DNA from 2 places in the Alcanivorax sp. VBW004 genome. Region 2 is predicted to be linked to the other one. Evidence: predicted binding sites of a transcription regulator. Region 2 holds the regulator's gene; the other holds the start of a gene.

Region 1 (5,461 bases), 2.2 Mb from region 2:
CGTTTCTGGTAACGCAGGGCGTCTTCGTGATCCTCGTAATAGTCCGCCGTCTGGGCAAACAGGCGGTAGCCCAGGCGTTCATACAGCGCGATGGCCGCGGCGTTATCCCTGCGCACTTCCAGGCGCAGGAACAGACGCCGCTGCTGGTGCGCATAGTCTTCGGCGGCGTCCAGTAAACGCTCGCCGAGTTTTTTGCCCCGTTGTTGAGGATCGACTGCAATGGAGTAAAGCCGGGCAAGGCGCGTACCGGGCTGCAACAACACCAGCGCATAGCCAGCCAGTTGCTGTTGTTCATCCAGGGCAACGATCAAGCCGGCGTGCTGGCGTTTAAGCCATTTACGAAAACTGCGACGGGACAGGCGATCGGATGAAAAGCAACGCTGTTCCAGCGCGGTGAGTGCATCCAGATCGTCGGGAAGAGCAGGGCGGAGGGAGAAAGCGCACATAATCCTGTGTCCTTGAGAGCGTTCAGAATAAGGCAGCGCGCATTGTCCCGCCAGCATTATTCATGCGCCGGGCGGTGGTGGCCTGGCGGTCAGCGCGGCATACTGACTACAACCAACAGGGAGGGTATCGATGCACAAGCAGGATCCGGTGAGAGGATTGATATTGTCCGGCGGCGGGGCGCGTGGCGCCTACCAGGTCGGTGTCCTGGCGGCGATTGCGGAGATGGTGCCGCGCGGTGCTCCCAACCCGTTTCCGATCATCTGCGGCACCTCGGCGGGGGCGATCAATGCGGCGGCGCTGTCAGCCAATGCGGGCAACTACCGCGCTGCGGTGCGAGGGCTGGAACGGGTTTGGTCGAACATTACCGCTGAACAGGTCTACCGTACGGACCTGTACGCCTGCCTGCGTGGTGTGATGCGCTGGTTTTTCTCCGGCGTGGCCACGGGCAAAACCCCGGAGCGCAGCTCCCTTCTTGATAACACGCCACTGCAGCGGTTGCTGTCGCTGGTGATTAATTTTCGCCGTATCCAGGAGAGTCTGGATCAGGGGCACCTGCGGGCATTGGCGATTACGGCCTCTGCCTATGCCAGTGGCGAGTCGGTGAGCTTTTTTCAGGGCGCAGATGAACTGCCCGAATGGATCCGGGCGCGCCGCAAGGGCAAGCGTTCGCGCATTGGCGTGGAGCATTTATTGGGGTCCGCGGCGATTCCTATCCTGTTCCCCGCCAGCAATGTGGATGGTGCCTACTACGGCGATGGGGCACTGCGTCAGCTGGCACCGTTGAGCCCGGCCCTGCATCTGGGCGCCACGCGCTTACTGGTGATCGGTGTCTCCGGCAATGTCAGTGCCGGGCATCAGCGTCGGCTCAGTGGTTATCCTTCCATGGCACAGGTGTTGGGGCATGTTTTGAACAGTGTATTCGTGGATACGCTGGAAGGGGACGTGGAGCGGCTTGAACGAATCAATCACACCCTGTCTGCTTTGGGCGAGCGCACTCGCAGAAAGCACGGTATCAAACTGCGAGAAGTGGATGTGCTGAAAATCTACCCCTCGCGGCCCATTGATGAAATTGCGGCGGAGCATATTCGTGAACTGCCCCGGACCTTGCGATTCTTCCTGCGCAGTTCCGGGGCGACCCGTTCCCCCGGGGCCAGTGCCATAAGTTATCTGCTGTTTGAGCCCGGCTTCACCAATGCCTTGATCGAGATGGGGCGCAAGGACGCCATGGCCCGTAAAGAGGAGATCATGGCGTTTCTTAACGATCAGCCGTTAATGGAGGCGGCTTCCGAAGAGCCGTAACGGTGTTTGCGGCGGAAGTGGCTGACAAAGCTGGTGGGGAAGTCAGTGATGATGCTGTGGACTTTCAGTTTGGCCAGCCGTTCGGCTTCGGTCAGGTCGTTCACCGTCCACACGGACACTTTCAAGCCTCGCCGTTTGGCCCGGCGCATCAACGCCGGGCCTACCAGCGAGTAATGTGCGATCACCCAGCTGCAGCCCAGCCCTTTGGCGCGGCGAGTGGGTTGCAGGTAACGATGCTGGCACACGTAACCCCGTTCGATATCCGGGGCCATGGTGCCGATCATGCGTAGAAAGCCGGTGTGGCTGGACGTGATCACCACCCGTGATTGCAGCTGCTGATCATGGATCATGTGCGTCAAGTGATGAGCCAGCTGGTGGAGGACGGTACGGTCTGCCCCTTTCACCTCGAACTGAAAACGCATATCCGGGCCGCAGAGTTCAACCACTTCCTGCAGTGATGGAATGCCGGTGGGGCTGTGCCAGCCGGGGGTGTTGCGGCGGGCGTCCATGACGCCGAGCTGGGCGCGGGTGTACTGGCGCACATTGCCACGGACACCGGTGGTGCGGGTGACGTCGCTGTCGTGCAGCACGATCAATTGGCCATCGGAAGATAGCCGCACGTCCAGTTCCATTTCCGTTACACCGGCTTCTATTGCCACTTGAAAGCTGGCCAGCGTGTTCTCCGGCGCTTCGCCGCGGGCGCCACGGTGGCCTACCAGAGCAGGGTAGGCAGAAGGGTTCGTCAGGTCGGTCATTGGCAGTGTCATAGCGCAATTCTTTGCGAGAAAGATGACAGCGCTGTGACCAGGACACAAGAGGCAGTGTTGTCATTTTTGTGACTTGAAACTGTTTTATTGTTTCAACGTTTCTTCCCTTCGAGCCTGATCATGCCAACGCTGTTGAAACGTTATACCGCACTGTTTGCCGCCAGCTGGTTCCCCGGTTACCAGGGCCAACTGCGCGGATTATCGTTGCAGCGGCTGCTGGTAATGCTGCTGTTCTGGCCGGTATTCCTGCTGGTGCAGGGTATTAATGGCATCGGCCTGGGGCTGGATTATCTGCTGTTTTCTGATTTTCGTCGCGTCCAGGTGCGTGAGCCGCTTTTTGTGGTAGGCGTGCCCCGCAGCGGTACCACCTTCCTGCATCGCCTGCTGGCCATGGATGAACGCTTTACCACCACGGCCCTATGGGAGCTGTTGTTTGCCCCCTCGATTACCCAGCGCTATTTCTGGACCGGTGTTGCTCGCTTGGACAAAGTGATCGGCCGCCCGGGTGCGCGGCTTCTGTTTTGGGCGGAAAGGCGTTTGTTGGGTGGGCTGGACGGGGTGCACAAGACCGGGCTGCTGGATCCGGAAGAGGATTATCTGGGACTGATCCCGGTGTGGGGCTGCTTTCTGCTGGTGCTCGCTGTGCCTGTTCCTGCCCTGTGGCAGCTGACGTTTCTGGATCGCGATGGCCGCCCGGAAGAAAAGCAGCGATTGATGCGCGCTTACCGTCGTTTTATTCAGCGCCACCTTTACTTCCACGGCCCGGAAAAAATCCTGCTATCGAAGAACCCGTCGTTTACCCCGTGGATGGAAACCCTGGCCGACGCCTTTCCGGATGCCCGATTTATCGGCTGCCTGCGCAGCCCCTCTGCAGCGGTGCCATCGCAGGTGAATTCCATCCTTATAGGAGCGCGCCTGTTCGATGGTCGCGACACCACCGGCTACTGGCGTGAAGGGTTTCTGGCAATGCTGGAATACTACTATCGACACCTGCTGGAGGTGGTAGAGCAGATGCCGGAACAGCGCCAGGCGCTGTCGGTGATGGAAACCCTGGCATCTGCTCCTGGCGAGACCGTACTGGGTTTTTACCAGCGGTTTGGCTGGCAGCCCGACACGCAATTTTGTGAGCGTCTGCAGGAGCAGGATCGCAAGGCCAAACAGTACCGTAGCGGCCATCATTACAGCTCGGACGAACTGGGCATCAGTCCCCATGAGCTGGTTGATGTCTTCGGCTGGGTCTATGAACGTTTTGGATACCCGCTCCCCAACACTGATGAAAAACCGCTGTAGGAGCGCCGCTTGAGGCGCGAACCAAAATAGTTTCGAGTTGCTAGAAGCGAGTTTCGAAAAGCAAAAATCCATTCGCGGGTTTCGATTTTCGTTACACGCTTCTCGTGACTCGCAGCTGATGAGGCAAGCAGATTCGCGCCTCAAGCGGCGCTCCTACAGCGTCGTTGTAGATGTCACGGAATCGCGCGGCCAGCGACGCTCTTACGGCGAGTTCGGGGTTCGTTACATATTGTCGCAATTACACCGTCATGGCGTGACCACCCTGTCACATTATCGACATGAGCGGTCGGGATACTGCCGGCCATGGATACCAAAGAGCTACGCATACTGTTTGTGGTGGATGCGATCAAGGGGCGGAATGGCGTCGGCGCCTACTTCCAGGACCTGGCCTCGCATCTGAAAGATCAGGTGGCGCAAGTGGAACTGGTGCAGCCCTGCATGCAGGATCCTCATCCCTGCCAAGGCGCATCCATCCCGATTCCCGGCGACCCCACCCAGCGGCTGTTTTTTCCAAAAGTGCGCGAGCTCAGCGCGCTGGTCTGGGAAATGAAACCGGATGTGATCGTCATTCCGGGGCCCGGTATTTTCTCCATGATCGGCTACTGGATCGCCAAGAAATGGGGGATTCCGGTGTGCGTTACCTTCCAGACAGATTACAACCGTCTGGTGGAGTTGTATTGGGGGAAGCGGCTGGCGCGATTGGCTGGCGGCTTTCTCAACTGGGTGAACCGCACCCTGTTTCAGGGCAGCGAAACCGCCGCTACCATCTGCGAATCGATGATCGCCCAGGCCAGGGGAGCGGGGGCGCGCAATCCACAGCTGGTGGGCACACCGTTGGCCCGCGAATTCGTGCATACGCCAGTGGTCGAGCTGGACAATACCGTGCAGCGGGTCTGTTATGTGGGCCGGCTGGCGGCGGAAAAGAACATTGAATCCTTCCTCGCGCTGGCGTCCCGTCGCCCGGATTTGCAGTTTGAAATTGCCGGCGACGGCCCGCTACGCGGCAAGGTGGAAAAAGCCTGCGGTGAGCAGGGTAACCTGCATTTCCACGGCTGGTGTACCCGAGAGCAAGTAGTCAGCATGCTGGATCGCTGTCAGGTGCTGGTGTTGCCCTCATCGGTGGAAGCCTTTGGTACGGTAGCGCTGGAAGCCATGGCGCGGGAGCGGCTGGTGATTACCACGCCGGCCTGCGGCATCAATGAATGGCCGGCATTGGCCAACGGCCTGTGGATCATGGACGAAGGGGAAAGCCTGTTCGATACCCTTGATCGCCTGCAATCACTCAGCCCGGTGACGCGCTCGCTTAAGGCCGGCCAGGCCCGCCAGGCCGCATTATCCATGAACGACCATGCGGTGACGCAGTGGACGGCGGTGCTGGCCCACTGTGCCACGCTGGCACCCAACCCAAACCCGGCGCTGCCTTCTCCTACCCTGGCATTGCTGCGCCGCCTGAGCAGCAGTTATATCCGCAATGCGCTCTGAGCCATTAACCGCACTGGTTTCGATTCACGATGTGATGCCCGAGACCCGCACGCGTGTCACCGCCATGCTGGCGCGGCTGAAGCTGCCCGCCCAAGCGGTGACCTTGCTGGTCGTTCCCGGTAAAGACTGGCAGGCCGATGACCTGGATTGGTTGCGGGCTCTGCAGGAGGCGGGGC
Region 2 (12,773 bases):
TGGGCCTGCCACACCGGCTTTTCCGTCTCGGCGTTATAAAGCTGGGTCTGCAGGTAGTAGTCAGTGGCATTCTGGTAGTAGCCGGGCTGGTATACCGCGCTGTAGCTGTAACCCACATAGGGGCCGTAACCCAGGTACATGGGCGCCGACGCCATGGGCAGGTAGTCCACCGTGGGCGGCATGTATTCGTCACGCTCCTGGCTTTTCAGCAGGGTGATCACCATGACGCCATCGGAGCCGCTCTCTTTTACTGCCTGCTCCACCTTGCTGCGGAAATCCGCCGCCTGCTGGTTGGCTGCGGGCAGGGTGGCGCTGGCCAGCGTGGCGTCCACCTTGCGCTTGGCGAGGCTCTTCTTCACTTGCTGTTCCACCGCCGCAGAGGCCACTGCATTTTCTGACAGCACCAGCACATAAAGGTGGGCAAAGCTCGGCCGTGCTTCGCCGGTTTTGGTTTGCCAGGTGGAATTGGTTTCGGTGGTGGTGGCGCAGGCCGCCAGCAGCAGTACCGCACAGAACGCAAAAACACGTTGAGCCATCAACATACACAGTCCTTGAGGCGAATGGATTGGAAAGCGCTTACAGACTACTGGGGTTCCCGGTTCAGGCCAAGGCCTGACGCGCGCCCGATGAAGGGAGAAAGGATTGTCGGGTTACGCCTTTCAGGCTCTCTGTGCCCTTGGGTAAACCCGACTACGGGGCTGATGCTATATCAGGGGGAGGAAAAGCTTGCGTGGATCGAATCTCCACACCGAAAAAGATAGCCCGTTCAGCCACCTTCGGCACTACTGTTCCAGCGGCTGTCCCATGTCACCCAGGAGAGTGAATTCTTCCGGTGTACCGGTTACCACCTTGCCATCACTGAAGAACCGGGCGGCCACAACCGGGATGCCGGCGGCCTGCTCGGCCTGGACTATGATCACGTAGCCCGAGGCAGCCTCGTTGCTGCCGCGGAATACCGCATACTGGGGGACCTGAATATCCAGTGGCTGGCCAATAATCAAACCGTCTTCCTTGAACAGGAACACCGCATCGCCCGCACTGACATCCGCCTCGGTCGCAGCCCGACCGGAGACAAAACCATAGGTATCCAGCGGTGGCAGGGAAAGCACGTCCCCTGCCTGGGCCACAGCAGCCACCGCCAGCAACGCAAGGCCAGACAACAGATGCTTCATGGTTATTTCTTGCCGCCGGGCATGATGAATTTCATCAAGGTCATGAACCACATAAGCTGGCCCGGGTCGCCTTCGATCTTGATATCACCGGCCTGCATGCCTTCCATAAAGGCCATCTGGTTCTTGCCCGCCACCTGCAGGGTGCGGAACGCGTAACCAGCATCCTTGAAGTTCAGGGTTACCGTAGGCTCACTGTGAATGCCGGCCTTGGATACCACCTTGCCGGGCATAAAGTGAAAGCTGCGCGCCGGCTTGCCCGCAAACGTCCGCCACTGCATCACCACATTGCGGTTCTCCAGTTGCTTTTGGAAGCCAGCGTTTCGCGACGCCAGCCAGCGCAGCCGCCAACCAAGCACCAGCAATACCAGTGAAAATTTCATGGACCGTCCTTAATCAAATCAGCAACACGCCACATGCTACACGCACCACCGGTGTGATGCGTGAAGCGTGTTGCGTCCCTACGGCATGACTGCCGGCAGTTCCTTGTTGAGTTTCATTTTCTCTTTCACCGCTTCACCGGTAAGGGCATAACCCAGCAGGCTGCCGTCCTTGCCGCGGAACAGTGCCTGCACGGTATTGCCATCCGCTTGCACTTCCCAGTCGCCTTCGCTGCCTTCCGCAGCAGGGCAGACCACCACCGGGCACGCCGGGGTCTTGATGGTCACCGGCATCACGCCGTAGCTGACTTCGGTGGTATCGCCGGCCAGGGTTTTCGCCAGGGCACGGGCAGAGGCCATCAGCGGCAGGACGTAGGGCAGCACATGGCCCTGCACTTCCGCGCAGTCACCCAGCGCATAAATGTCGTCCGCACTGGTACGCAGGGTCTTGTCGGTCAGGATGCCGCGATTGGTGTCCAGGCCGGCTTCCTTGGCCATGCTGATACGCGGGCGCAGGCCAATGGCCGAAAGCACCACGTCGGATTCCAGTTTGCTGCCGTCGGACAGCTCGGTGACCAGTTGGCCGTTGTCGCCGTGATGTACCGCCTTGGCCAGCGGGCCAAAATGGAACTGCACCCCCAGATCCGCCAGGCCACGGCCCACGGCTTCGGAAGCCTGCTCCGGCAACAACAGCGGCAGGCAACGGCCCATGGGCTCGACCAGGGATACCTGGAAACCACCGTTGGACAGGTCATTGGCGAATTCACAGCCGATCAGGCCGCCACCGAGGATGGTCACGGTTTTCTTGCCGTCCACCGCCGCGCGGAATTTGCCGTAGTCCATCAAATCATTGACCGAGAACACCTCACCCACCGCGTCGCCTTCCAGCGGCGGGGTCCAGGTGTCGGCGCCCAGTGCCAGTACCAGCTTGCTGTAGTCCAGGTGGTCATCAGGCAGCAGCACGCGCTTGTTGGCGGCATCAATGCCGGCCACATGCACGCCGGCGCGCACGTCTACATTGAATTGCTCGGCCACTTTTTCCGGGGTGGCCATGCACAGGTCATCGGCGGTTTTTTCCTTGGTGAAACCGGCAGACAGCATGGGCTTGGAGTAGTTGCGGCCGTCGTCAGCGGTGAGCATGACGATAGGCGTTTCCTTGTCCAGCTTGCGGAATTCCTTGACGGTGTTGAAGCCGGCCAGGCCGGTACCGATGATGACAATAGGGTGCATGAGCAATCCTTAACGATTAATGGACGGGCGATGTGACTGACGCAGTGGCCTAGATTTCCACCATCTCGAAGTCTTCCTTGCCCACGCCGCAATCGGGACAGACCCAATCTTCCGGCACGTCGTCCCAGGCGGTACCCGGTTCGATACCCTCGTCGGGCAGACCTTCGGCTTCGTCATAGATGAAACCGCACACTACACATTCCCACTTCTTCATCGTGAACCTCATCGGTAAAAGTGAGCACTTGCTCACTACGCTACATACAGGGTGTATCTCGGGGGGCGTTAACCTATCGGCGTGCGGCGCAAAAATCAATGACAGCGGGCACTGTCATATTAGGACGCGAGGGCGCCATTTCTCTTGCCCCCCGGGGCATTTGGCGACCGCTTGCTCTGTCGCAGGACATGGGCCATAGTCCTGCCGCCCGCGAAAGTACGCGATATCCTGAGAGAGCCATGCTGCCTGCCGCCCTGCATCCTGACAGCCTTTGGCGCCCGCTGGAACAGCTGGTGCTGCCCCCGGTTATTCGTGACTGGATGGCCGACCCGGACTCCCTGACCCGGCGCCTCAAGCGTCACGGCCACTTCAGTGTGGTGCCCGGCCTGCATGCCATCGCCTTTCCGCGGGCCGACGAACGGCAGCTGCTGGCGCTGCCTGTGCGCCGCGCCGCCCTGATCCGCGAAGTCACCCTGCATCTGGACGGTACTCCGGTGGTGGCGGCCCGCAGCGTGCTGCCACTGACCAGCCTGGCCGGCGCCAACCGTTCCCTCGGCCACATGGGCAGCCGCTCCCTGGGCCTGGAGTTATATAACCGCCCGGTATGCCAGCGGGATCAGGTGTGGGCACGGCTGGCCTCACCGGGCCAGAACCACCCGGTGTGCTGGGGCCGGCAGTCGCGCTTTATCAAACGTGGCGCGCCCCTGCTGGTGGCGGAGTATTTTCTGCCGGCGCTGTGGGAGAAGGTGGAGGCAGAGGGGCTGCAAGGCGCAAACTCCAGGCAACTGCACGTCTAAAATCCCCCTGTAGGAGCACCACTTGAGGTGCGAACCGAGCGCCAGCGAGGAAATGGCGTCGCAACCGCTCCCATCCCTTTCCCGAAAGAGCTGTCGAGCCCTGACATTCCTGATCGGCCTTCGGCCGATGCCGCGTTCACACGCGGTTCGCACCTCAAGTGGTGCTCCTACAGGAGGGGGATACCAGGCACCGGTGCGTGACTGCAAAACGGTTGGCAACAACCGCGATTCGCGCCTTGAAACTTTCCACTTTCAACTTGAAACTTACCCCCTGCCCTGACAATCGGATGTCCCATGTTTGCCTTTGTTGAACAACGTTACCCCGCCCTGTGGCCCTATATTCAACTGATGCGCCTGGATCGCCCCATCGGCACGCTGTTGTTGCTCTGGCCCACCCTGTGGGCGGTGTGGATTGCCGGGGCCGGCACCCCCAGCCTGACCGTGATTGTGGTGTTCTTCCTGGGTGTGGTGATCATGCGGGCGGCGGGCTGCGTGATTAACGATTTTGCCGACCGGGATTTCGATGGCGATGTGGAACGCACCCAGGGGCGCCCGCTGGCCACCGGCGCACTGAGCGCCAAGCAGGCGCTGGCGCTGTTCTGTGGACTCGGGCTGCTGGCCTTTGGACTGGTGCTGTTTCTCAACGAATTGACGTTCTGGCTCTCCTTCGGCGGGCTGGGCCTCGCCGTGCTGTACCCCTTCACCAAGCGCTTCACCTTTATGCCCCAGCTGTTCCTGGGCGCGGCCTTTAGCTGGGCGATCCCCATGGCCTTTGCCGCTGAAACCGGCGAGGTGCCGGAAATCGCCTGGCTGCTGTACGTGGCCAATGTGCTGTGGACCGTGGCCTACGACACCGAGTACGCCATGTGCGACCGTGAAGACGACCTGAAGCTGGGCATCAAGAGCACCGCCATCCTGTTCGGCGATGCGGACCGTTTGATGATCGGCCTGCTGCAGGCCCTCACCCTGCTGGCACTGATCATGGTCGGTCAGCGGCTGGACTTCAGCTGGCCCTGGTACGCCGGGCTGGTCGGCATGGCCCTGAGCTTTGCCTACCAGCACAGCCTGATCCGCTACCGCGAACGCTGGCCCAGCTTCCACGCCTTCCTGAACAACCACTGGGCCGGGGCCTGCGTGTTTATCGGCCTGTATTTTCAGTATTTTTAAGAGACGCAACACACTGCACGCACCACGCAACAACACGAATTACCCCTGCAGGGAACGGGAAACCGCATCACTTCGCGCCGAGGCGTTTCATCTGCGGCCTTCGGCCGAGCCATGCCGGACACCGTAGAAACCGCCTTCCATGGCTCGCGGCCCGCCACGTTTCTGCCCTTTCGTACAAACCCAGATCCGCGTTGGCGCATGTTGCTTGTTGCATGCTGCGCCTCTATCTGTCATACGGATGTCATAAAAAGGCAATCTAATAGGGCAACATTCCGGGTAGCGCATGCGCGCCCATGACAGGCAAGGAAGGTAAGCCATGTCCCGTAACCGCATTTTGATTGTTGATGACGAGCCCGCCATCCGTGAGATGGTTGCCGTCGCCCTTGAGCTGGCTGATTTCGATGTGCTGGAAGCAGAAAACGCCCAGCGCGGCCATGAAATCATCGTGGATGAACGCCCGGATCTGGTGCTTCTGGACTGGATGCTGCCATCCGTCACCGGCATCGAACTGGCTCGCCGCCTGAAGCGTGATGAAACCACCAACGAGGTGCCAATCATCATGCTCACCGCAAAAAGCGAGGAAGATAACAAGATTCAGGGGCTGGACGTGGGGGCCGATGATTACATCACCAAGCCCTTCTCCACCCGCGAACTTATCTCTCGCATCAAGGCGGTGCTGCGTCGCGCGTCCAGTGTGGCAGCGGAAAAGGCCATTGAAGTGGAAGGGTTGTGTCTGGACCCGGTCAGCCACCGCATCAGCGCGGACGATTACCCCGTGGACATGGGCCCCACCGAATACCGGTTACTCGAGTTCTTCATGAGTCACCAGGAGCGCGCCTATTCCCGTACCCAACTGCTGGACCAGGTGTGGGGCGCCAACGTGTACGTGGAAGACCGCACCATCGACGTGCACATCCGCCGGCTGCGTAAAGCCCTGGCGCCGTTCGACTATGACCGCTTTATCCAGACCGTACGCGGCACCGGCTACCGCTTTTCAGTAAAATCCGCAAAAGCCGGCTGAGACAGCAGCCACGCAGCTGCTTATACTGGAGGCCCATTGTCGGGCCCTCGCCCGGCAACCTGCGAACCCGGTAACGAATCGCGGTGACTGACGCATGAAAGCCAGCCTGGCCAAGGAAGTAAATCGCATTGCCGGCCTGATTTTTCTGGCCGCCCTTGCCGCTCTGGCGGTAGGGCACATCTGGCCGCTGCTGGCAGGGCTGGTGGGGTATATTTTCTGGAGCACCCGCCAACTGTTCGCCCTGTACAGCTGGCTGGTTCGCGATGATCACACCGAACCCCCGGACAGCATCGGCCTGTGGGGCGAGTTTTATACCCGCCTTGAGCATTTATTCCAGAAGGAACGCCGCGCCCAGGAAAACCTGCAGGGCATTATTCATCGTGCCCAGCAATCGGTGAATGCCCTGGACGACGTGGTCATCCTGATCGACCAACACGGTTACCTGGAATACTGGAACCATGCTGCGGAACGCGCCATGGGGTTCAATGCCGGCCAGGATCTGGGGCAACCGCTCACCAACCTGATTCGCCACCCCCGCTTCACCGAGTACCTGACCAAGAGCGAGTTTGACGAAGCGCTGGAAATTCCCTCGCCGGTGGACGACAACCGCATCCTCCAGTTCCGCGTCACCGAGTTTGGTGTCGGCGAACAACTCTTGATCGCCCGTGACGTGACCCGCCTGCACCACCTGGAGCAGATGCGCAAAGACTTCGTCGCCAACGTCAGCCATGAGCTGAAAACCCCGCTCACCGTGCTCAAGGGCTACCTGGAAACCCTGCTCGATACCATCCCCGATGAGCAGGCACGCCTGCGCCGGGCGCTGGTGCAGATGGACAACCAGTCCAACCGCATGGAAGCCCTGGTCGCCGACCTGTTGCTGCTGGCCCGACTGGAAGGCACCGAAGCCGACAGCGTGCGGCAAGCCGTACCGGTACACGGCATGCTTAACCGCATGAAAGACAATGCGCTGGCCATCAGCAGCGACAAACACCACCGGATTGAACTGGATGTCCCCCTGGACGCCCGGCTGATCGCCAATCCCGCTGAACTGGAAAGCGCCTTCGGCAACCTGATTACCAACGCGGTGAAATACACTCCGGCCGAAGGCACCATCCACATCCGCTGGTGGCAGGATGCCCACGGCGCGCACCTGTCCGTCACCGACGACGGCATCGGGATCGACCCGGCCCATATCCCCCGGCTGACCGAACGTTTTTATCGACCGGACAACAGCCGCGTCACCCAGACCGGCGGCACCGGTTTGGGGCTGGCCATCGTCAAACACGTGATGATCCGCCATAACGGCCGCCTGGAAATCACCAGCGAGCTTAGCAAGGGCAGCACCTTCACCTGCCATTTCCCGGCGGACCGGCTGGTAAGCAAGCCTACAGCGGTGGCGGGCTGAGCGCGCCCACCGTGACAGCTTAGATATATAGCGTAGGAGCGTCGCTGGCGGCGCGATTCCAGACGTTGATGATCGCGCCGCCAGCGACGCTCCTACAGAAAAGCCGACCTTATCTTGTCCTGTTGGAGCGGTGGCTCCACAGTGGCGTCTATCCCCAACCGTCAGCGAGTAAAAATTTGCTCTTTAACTGGGGACCTACAGCACAGTGCATTAGGAAATGTCGATGAAAAGAATCTGCGTCTATTGTGGTTCCAGCCCCGGCAATAATCCGGTCTACATTCAGGCGGCCGAAGCACTGGCCGAGGCATTAGTGCACCGCAACATCGGGCTGGTTTATGGCGGTGCCAGCGTCGGCGTGATGGGTGCCATTGCCAACGCAGTCATGCGCCAGGGCGGCGAGGTAATCGGCATTATTCCGCAAGCCTTGATGCGTCGCGAGATCGGCAATGACCACCTGACCGAACTGCAGGTGGTCGATTCCATGCACGAGCGCAAAGCCGCCATGGCGGATCAGTCCGACGGCTTTATTGCCCTGCCTGGCGGCATGGGCACGCTTGAGGAAATTTTTGAAATTCTTACCTGGGCCCAGCTGGGCTTTCACCAAAAACCCTGCGCACTGCTAAACGTGAATCATTATTACGATTCTCTTCAGAATTTCCTGCAACACAGCGTGGCAGAAGGCTTCCTGAAAACGGAGCACCACCAACTTTTGCAAGTCCACACGGACCCGGCCACGCTGCTGGAGCATTTTCAGGCGTTTTCCCCGCCCCGGGTGGATAAATGGCTGGACCGGCAATCCCAGCTGTAACAAGCACAATGTGAAAGAAGGTCAAATAGTCGAGTCGTTCCGGGCCAGCATCAACCAGAGTACGTTACGGTGAAATGGAAAGTGTAATCACACACCAACCATGGATGAGGTAACCATTATGCTTGGATGGGCTCTGACATTTCTTATCGTGGCCATTATTGCCGGCGTACTCGGCTTTGGCGGCATCGCCTCCGGCGCGGCCTCCATTGCCAAAGTAATTTTCTTTATTTTTCTGGTCTTGCTGGTCATCAGCTTGGTCGCCAATGCGGTGAAAGGCCGCGGCCCTAAAATCTGACAAACAATTCAGAATTCTTGATAGAGAATAGCAAAAGCAAACAGGCCGGGTATGGACTGCCATACCCGGCTTGCATTCATAATGTCGTGCATCACCGCTTTTGCAGATTGACTGCGTTACGACAAACGCTGGTGCCACGCCTGCAGTGCAACCAGTTGACTGGCCACCATCTCCCGGGTTTTCTCATCCACCAAATCACCGTTCTCATCGCATTTTTCATGAGCCGCCGACACAAACACTTCCGGTTTGTTCAGTGGGTGCATGTCCAGAAACACCAGCACCTGGCGCAAGTGATACTGGCTTCGACTGGTGCCCATGCCACCCATGGACGCACCCATAATGGCCGCAGGCTTACCCGTAAAAATATCACCCGGCACACGCGACAACCAATCGATAGCGTTCTTTAACACGCCGGGAATCGAGTAATTGTATTCGGGGGTGGCAAACAGCAAGGCGTCCGCCTGAGCCACCTGCTCGGCCAGCGCCATCACCGCCGCGGGCCGGTTATCCCCGTCATCATCACCGTTGTACAGCGGCAGCGGGGCGATGTCCCCGATGGTCAGTGTCATGCCGGATGGAGCCAGTGCCTGAGCGGCGCGCACCAGACCCCGGTTATAGGATTGCTCCCTGAGACTGCCTGCCATTGCCAGAACCTTCATGTTGTCACTCCTTGTGGGATCGTTCTGTGTGAGTCCTTCTCAATAAGCGACCGGCATCGGCCACCTGTCACCCGGTTAATATACCCGGCCGACGAGTTTTTCCAGCTTCTCCCACGTGCGAGCAACAGGCAATACGCATTTATCCCCCATATGGGTGACGCACTTATACCGCCACCGCTTTATCCTTTGTGGACCATTCACTCACACCGACCCGCGATGTCCGCTGATTCTCTTCACTCCAGCCCGCCTTTCATTCCTGGCCCTGCGCTTTACCAGCAGCTGGCTATTCTCAATGGCTTGTTGATTCTCGGGTTAAGCGACAAAAAAAGTGAATCCCAACAAATCCAGCACCTGAGCCTTGATCAGCAACAACACATTACGCTGTTTCGTGGCAGCAGCCAGAGCCGCTTTGGCATGGCATTCCGGTTTCATCGTCAGGATGTGGAACAAATTGAAGGGATAACCCTGGAAGGAGGGCGCGGGCATCTTCTTTTGCACACCCGCCCCGGTGCGATTCAAAGCCTGACCTTCATGCCTGGCGCTACCGCCGCCAGTGACACCGGTTACAACGGTGGCACCCGCAACAGCGTGGACCTGCTGGTCCCCGCCAAACGGCTGGAGCAGGCGGAAGCCGCGCTCATTCGCATCTTTCGAATGGCCGGCTCCACCTGGTATCCCGATCTACCGCCCCATTGGCGAGGCGACTAGCGAGCGCTATAGCCGCGATGCTTCCGCCGTCAGCGTGCCATCGCGATAATCCCGCAGGGCCTGGTTAATTTCATCCTGGGTATTCATCACAAAAGGGCCGTACTGGGCAATGGGCTCCCCCAGTGGTTTGCCCGCCAGCAACAACAAGCGCGCACCTTTGTTTCCCGCAACCAGGGTAACCCTGTCGCCATCGGTGAAGGTGGCCAGGTGATCCGTTTCCAGCGTCGCCTCCGCCACACTGACACGGCCCTCGAACAGATACATGAAGGCGTTATAGCCGGATAAAACAGGCACCATCAGGGTTTCATCCGGGCGCAGGATCACGTCCAGATACAAGGGGTCGGTTTTGCCCCCTTTTAGCGGCGCGCTCAGCGACTGTCCAGCGATGGTCACTTCACCGGCGATGGCTTTCACCTGCCCACCACTGGCCAGGTCCACCCGCGGCATCTCATGATCGGCAACATCCCGATACCCTGCAGGCTGCATTTTTTCCGCCGCCGGCAGGTTGATCCACAATTGAAAACCGCGCAGCAAGCCGTCTTTCTGTTGCGGCATTTCTTCATGAATAATGCCACGTCCGGCCGTCATCCATTGCACGCCACCCTGTTTAAGATCGCCCTCATTGCCCAGGTGATCCCGGTGACGCATGTGGCCTTCCACCAGATAGGTCACAGTTTCAAAACCGCGATGCGGATGCGGCGGAAAACCGGCGATGTAATCCTCTGGATTGTCGGAAGAAAACGCATCCAGCATCAGGAACGGGTCCAGGCGCACGGCAGGCGTCGACCCCAGTGCCCGCTTCAGCCGGACACCGGCACCGTCGGATGTATCCATTGCCGGAATTGTGTTGAGAATTGTGCGTTCCATGGGGGCCTCCTGTGAAAGCAGCTGCGAGCTTCGAGCTACTAGCTGCCAGTTGAAAAGAAAACCGGGTTGGTTTTTCTCGCCGCTAGCCGCTCATAGCTAGCCACTGATTTTTCTTTCGCCCAGGCGCTCGCGGCCGTGGGGCGAGGTCCAGTCCAGTTGCGGGCCGATGGAGATAATCCCGTGGGGGTTCACCGTCGGGTGACTGCAAAAATAGTGATGGCGGATATGCGCCATGTTCACTGTGTCGGCTACACCGGGCAGCTGATACAGCTCTTGCAAAAACCCCTGCAGATTCGGGTAATCACTGATGCGCTTGCGATCACACTTGAAATGCGTGACGTAGACCGGGTCAAAGCGCACCAGAGTGGTCCACAGACGAATGTCCGCTTCGGTCAGGGTGTTGCCGACCAGGTAGCGGCTTTCGCCCAGGCGCTGTTCCAATTCCTCAAGACGCTCGAACAGGGTCACCACCGCTTCGTCATACGCCTGCTGACTGGTGGCAAAACCGCTCTTGTACACGCCGTTATTCACGTCGTGATACACCCGCTCATTGATGGCATCAATGTCCGCCCGGAGCGCTTGCGGGTAATAATTTCCCGGCGTGGCACCCAGAGCATCGAAGCTGGTGTTAAGCATGCGGATGATGTCTGCAGACTCATTGCTGACAATGGTTTCCCGTTGCGTGTCCCAGAGCACCGGAACGGTCACGCGGCCGGTGTAGTGACTGTCCGCTTTCAGGTACAGCTCGTACAACTTGCTGAAACCGTAGAGCGCATCGCCAGTGGCACCCGCAAACCCGTCATCCAGTTCCCAGCCACTCTCCAGCATGTGCGGATGCACCACAGATACACCGATGTGATCCTGCAGCCCTTTCAGGGCACGCATGACCAGGGCGCGATGGGCCCAGGGACACGCATAGGACACATACAAGTGATAACGCCCGCTCTCAGCCGCGAAGCCACTGTCACCCGTGGGCCCGGCACTGCCATCGGCCGTTACCCAGTGGCGAAACTGACTTTCCGAGCGCTTGAATCGCCCGCCGGTACTTTTCGTGTCGTACCACTTGTCTTGCCATTTCCCGTCAACCAACAGTCCCATCATTGTCTCCTTACGTTGACTGTCGAGGAGCGAGTGACGAGAAACGAAAGACAAAACCTTGTCCTGATTTTCGAAACTCGCAACGCGCTACTCACTTAGTATCAACAAAGTGTTAACCCGCCAGCGCCGCCTGTGCTTCGCTCATGGCTTTCTCTTTAGTCTCGTCACCCATGTTCAGCCCCTCCGCATAAACGAAGTTCACATCGGTCATGCCAATAAAACCAAAGAACAATTTGATATACGGGGTCACCGTATCGTTTTCGGTGCCGGCATACAGACCGCCCCGGGCCGCCAGCACCGTCACGGGTTTGTCGTCCAGCAAACCCTGCGGGCCATTTTCGGTATAGCGGAAGGTAATGCCCGCCCGGGCCACATGATCGATCCAGCTCTTCAACTGGCTGGGAATACCAAAGTTGTACATGGGCAGGCCCAGCACAATGTGATCTGCCGTTTTCAGCTCGTCGATCAGCGCCATGGAAAACGCGTCCACCGCCTGTTGATCGTCACTACGCTGGTCTGCCGGCGTAAAGAAGGCCCCTACGCGCTCCCCGTCCAGGTGTGGAATCGGGTCTGTGGAAAGATCACGGACCACCACGGTGGCATCCGGGTGTTGCGCTTGCAGCGCCGCCAACTGGCTGTTGACCAGCGAGGAAGAATTGCCGTTATCGCCGAAAACACTGCTTTTGATGACCAGAATATTCATGACCCCAACTCCTGTTTCTGTCTTTGCATGGTGCGGTCGGCGCCCATGCGCCGACGGGATTGTTTCGATGGGGCTATTGTGGTTTCAGTAAATAAGATATAAAACGGGATAAAACTGCACATTTAGCTCAGGAATTTCGATATGTCAGCCAAAATCACGCTGGATCAATGGCACGCCCTGCTCGCGGTGGTGGATGAGGGCGGCTACGCCAGCGCCGCCGAAGCGCTGGACAAGAGCCAGTCGGCGATCAGT

What was found. The regulator PhoB, encoded in region 2, activates phosphate uptake and scavenging genes when phosphate is short. The targets are predictions, from matches to a motif close to TGTCATANNNNTGTCANA.
Region 1: F1529_RS11190 (glycerophosphodiester phosphodiesterase) is a predicted target of PhoB. The motif match lies at 2,535-2,552, and genes of this name have one in related genera.

What each region holds. Positions count from the first base shown of each region.
Region 1 covers NZ_WNHC01000001.1:2,460,307-2,465,767, forward strand. The annotation lists gene F1529_RS11180 (GNAT family N-acetyltransferase/peptidase C39 family protein) at 1-446, opposite strand, end outside; gene F1529_RS11185 (patatin-like phospholipase family protein) at 577-1,746, shown strand; gene F1529_RS11190 (glycerophosphodiester phosphodiesterase) at 1,710-2,513, opposite strand; gene F1529_RS11195 (sulfotransferase) at 2,634-3,803, shown strand; gene F1529_RS11200 (glycosyltransferase) at 4,107-5,285, shown strand; gene F1529_RS11205 (polysaccharide deacetylase family protein) at 5,275-5,461, shown strand, end outside.
Region 2 covers NZ_WNHC01000001.1:286,588-299,360, reverse strand. The annotation lists gene F1529_RS01420 (hypothetical protein) at 1-536, opposite strand, end outside; gene F1529_RS01415 (hypothetical protein) at 783-1,172, opposite strand; gene F1529_RS01410 (hypothetical protein) at 1,175-1,552, opposite strand; gene F1529_RS01405 (NAD(P)/FAD-dependent oxidoreductase) at 1,631-2,779, opposite strand; gene rd (rubredoxin) at 2,829-2,993, opposite strand; gene F1529_RS01395 (chorismate lyase) at 3,233-3,790, shown strand; gene ubiA (4-hydroxybenzoate octaprenyltransferase) at 4,085-4,957, shown strand; gene phoB (phosphate regulon transcriptional regulator PhoB) at 5,274-5,978, shown strand; gene phoR (phosphate regulon sensor histidine kinase PhoR) at 6,073-7,383, shown strand; gene F1529_RS01375 (TIGR00730 family Rossman fold protein) at 7,607-8,191, shown strand; gene F1529_RS01370 (DUF1328 domain-containing protein) at 8,310-8,486, shown strand; gene F1529_RS01365 (NADPH-dependent FMN reductase) at 8,603-9,145, opposite strand; gene F1529_RS01360 (hypothetical protein) at 9,362-9,853, shown strand; gene F1529_RS01355 (pirin family protein) at 9,860-10,720, opposite strand; gene F1529_RS01350 (glutathione S-transferase family protein) at 10,817-11,818, opposite strand; gene F1529_RS01345 (FMN-dependent NADH-azoreductase) at 11,931-12,521, opposite strand; gene F1529_RS01340 (LysR family transcriptional regulator) at 12,663-12,773, shown strand, end outside.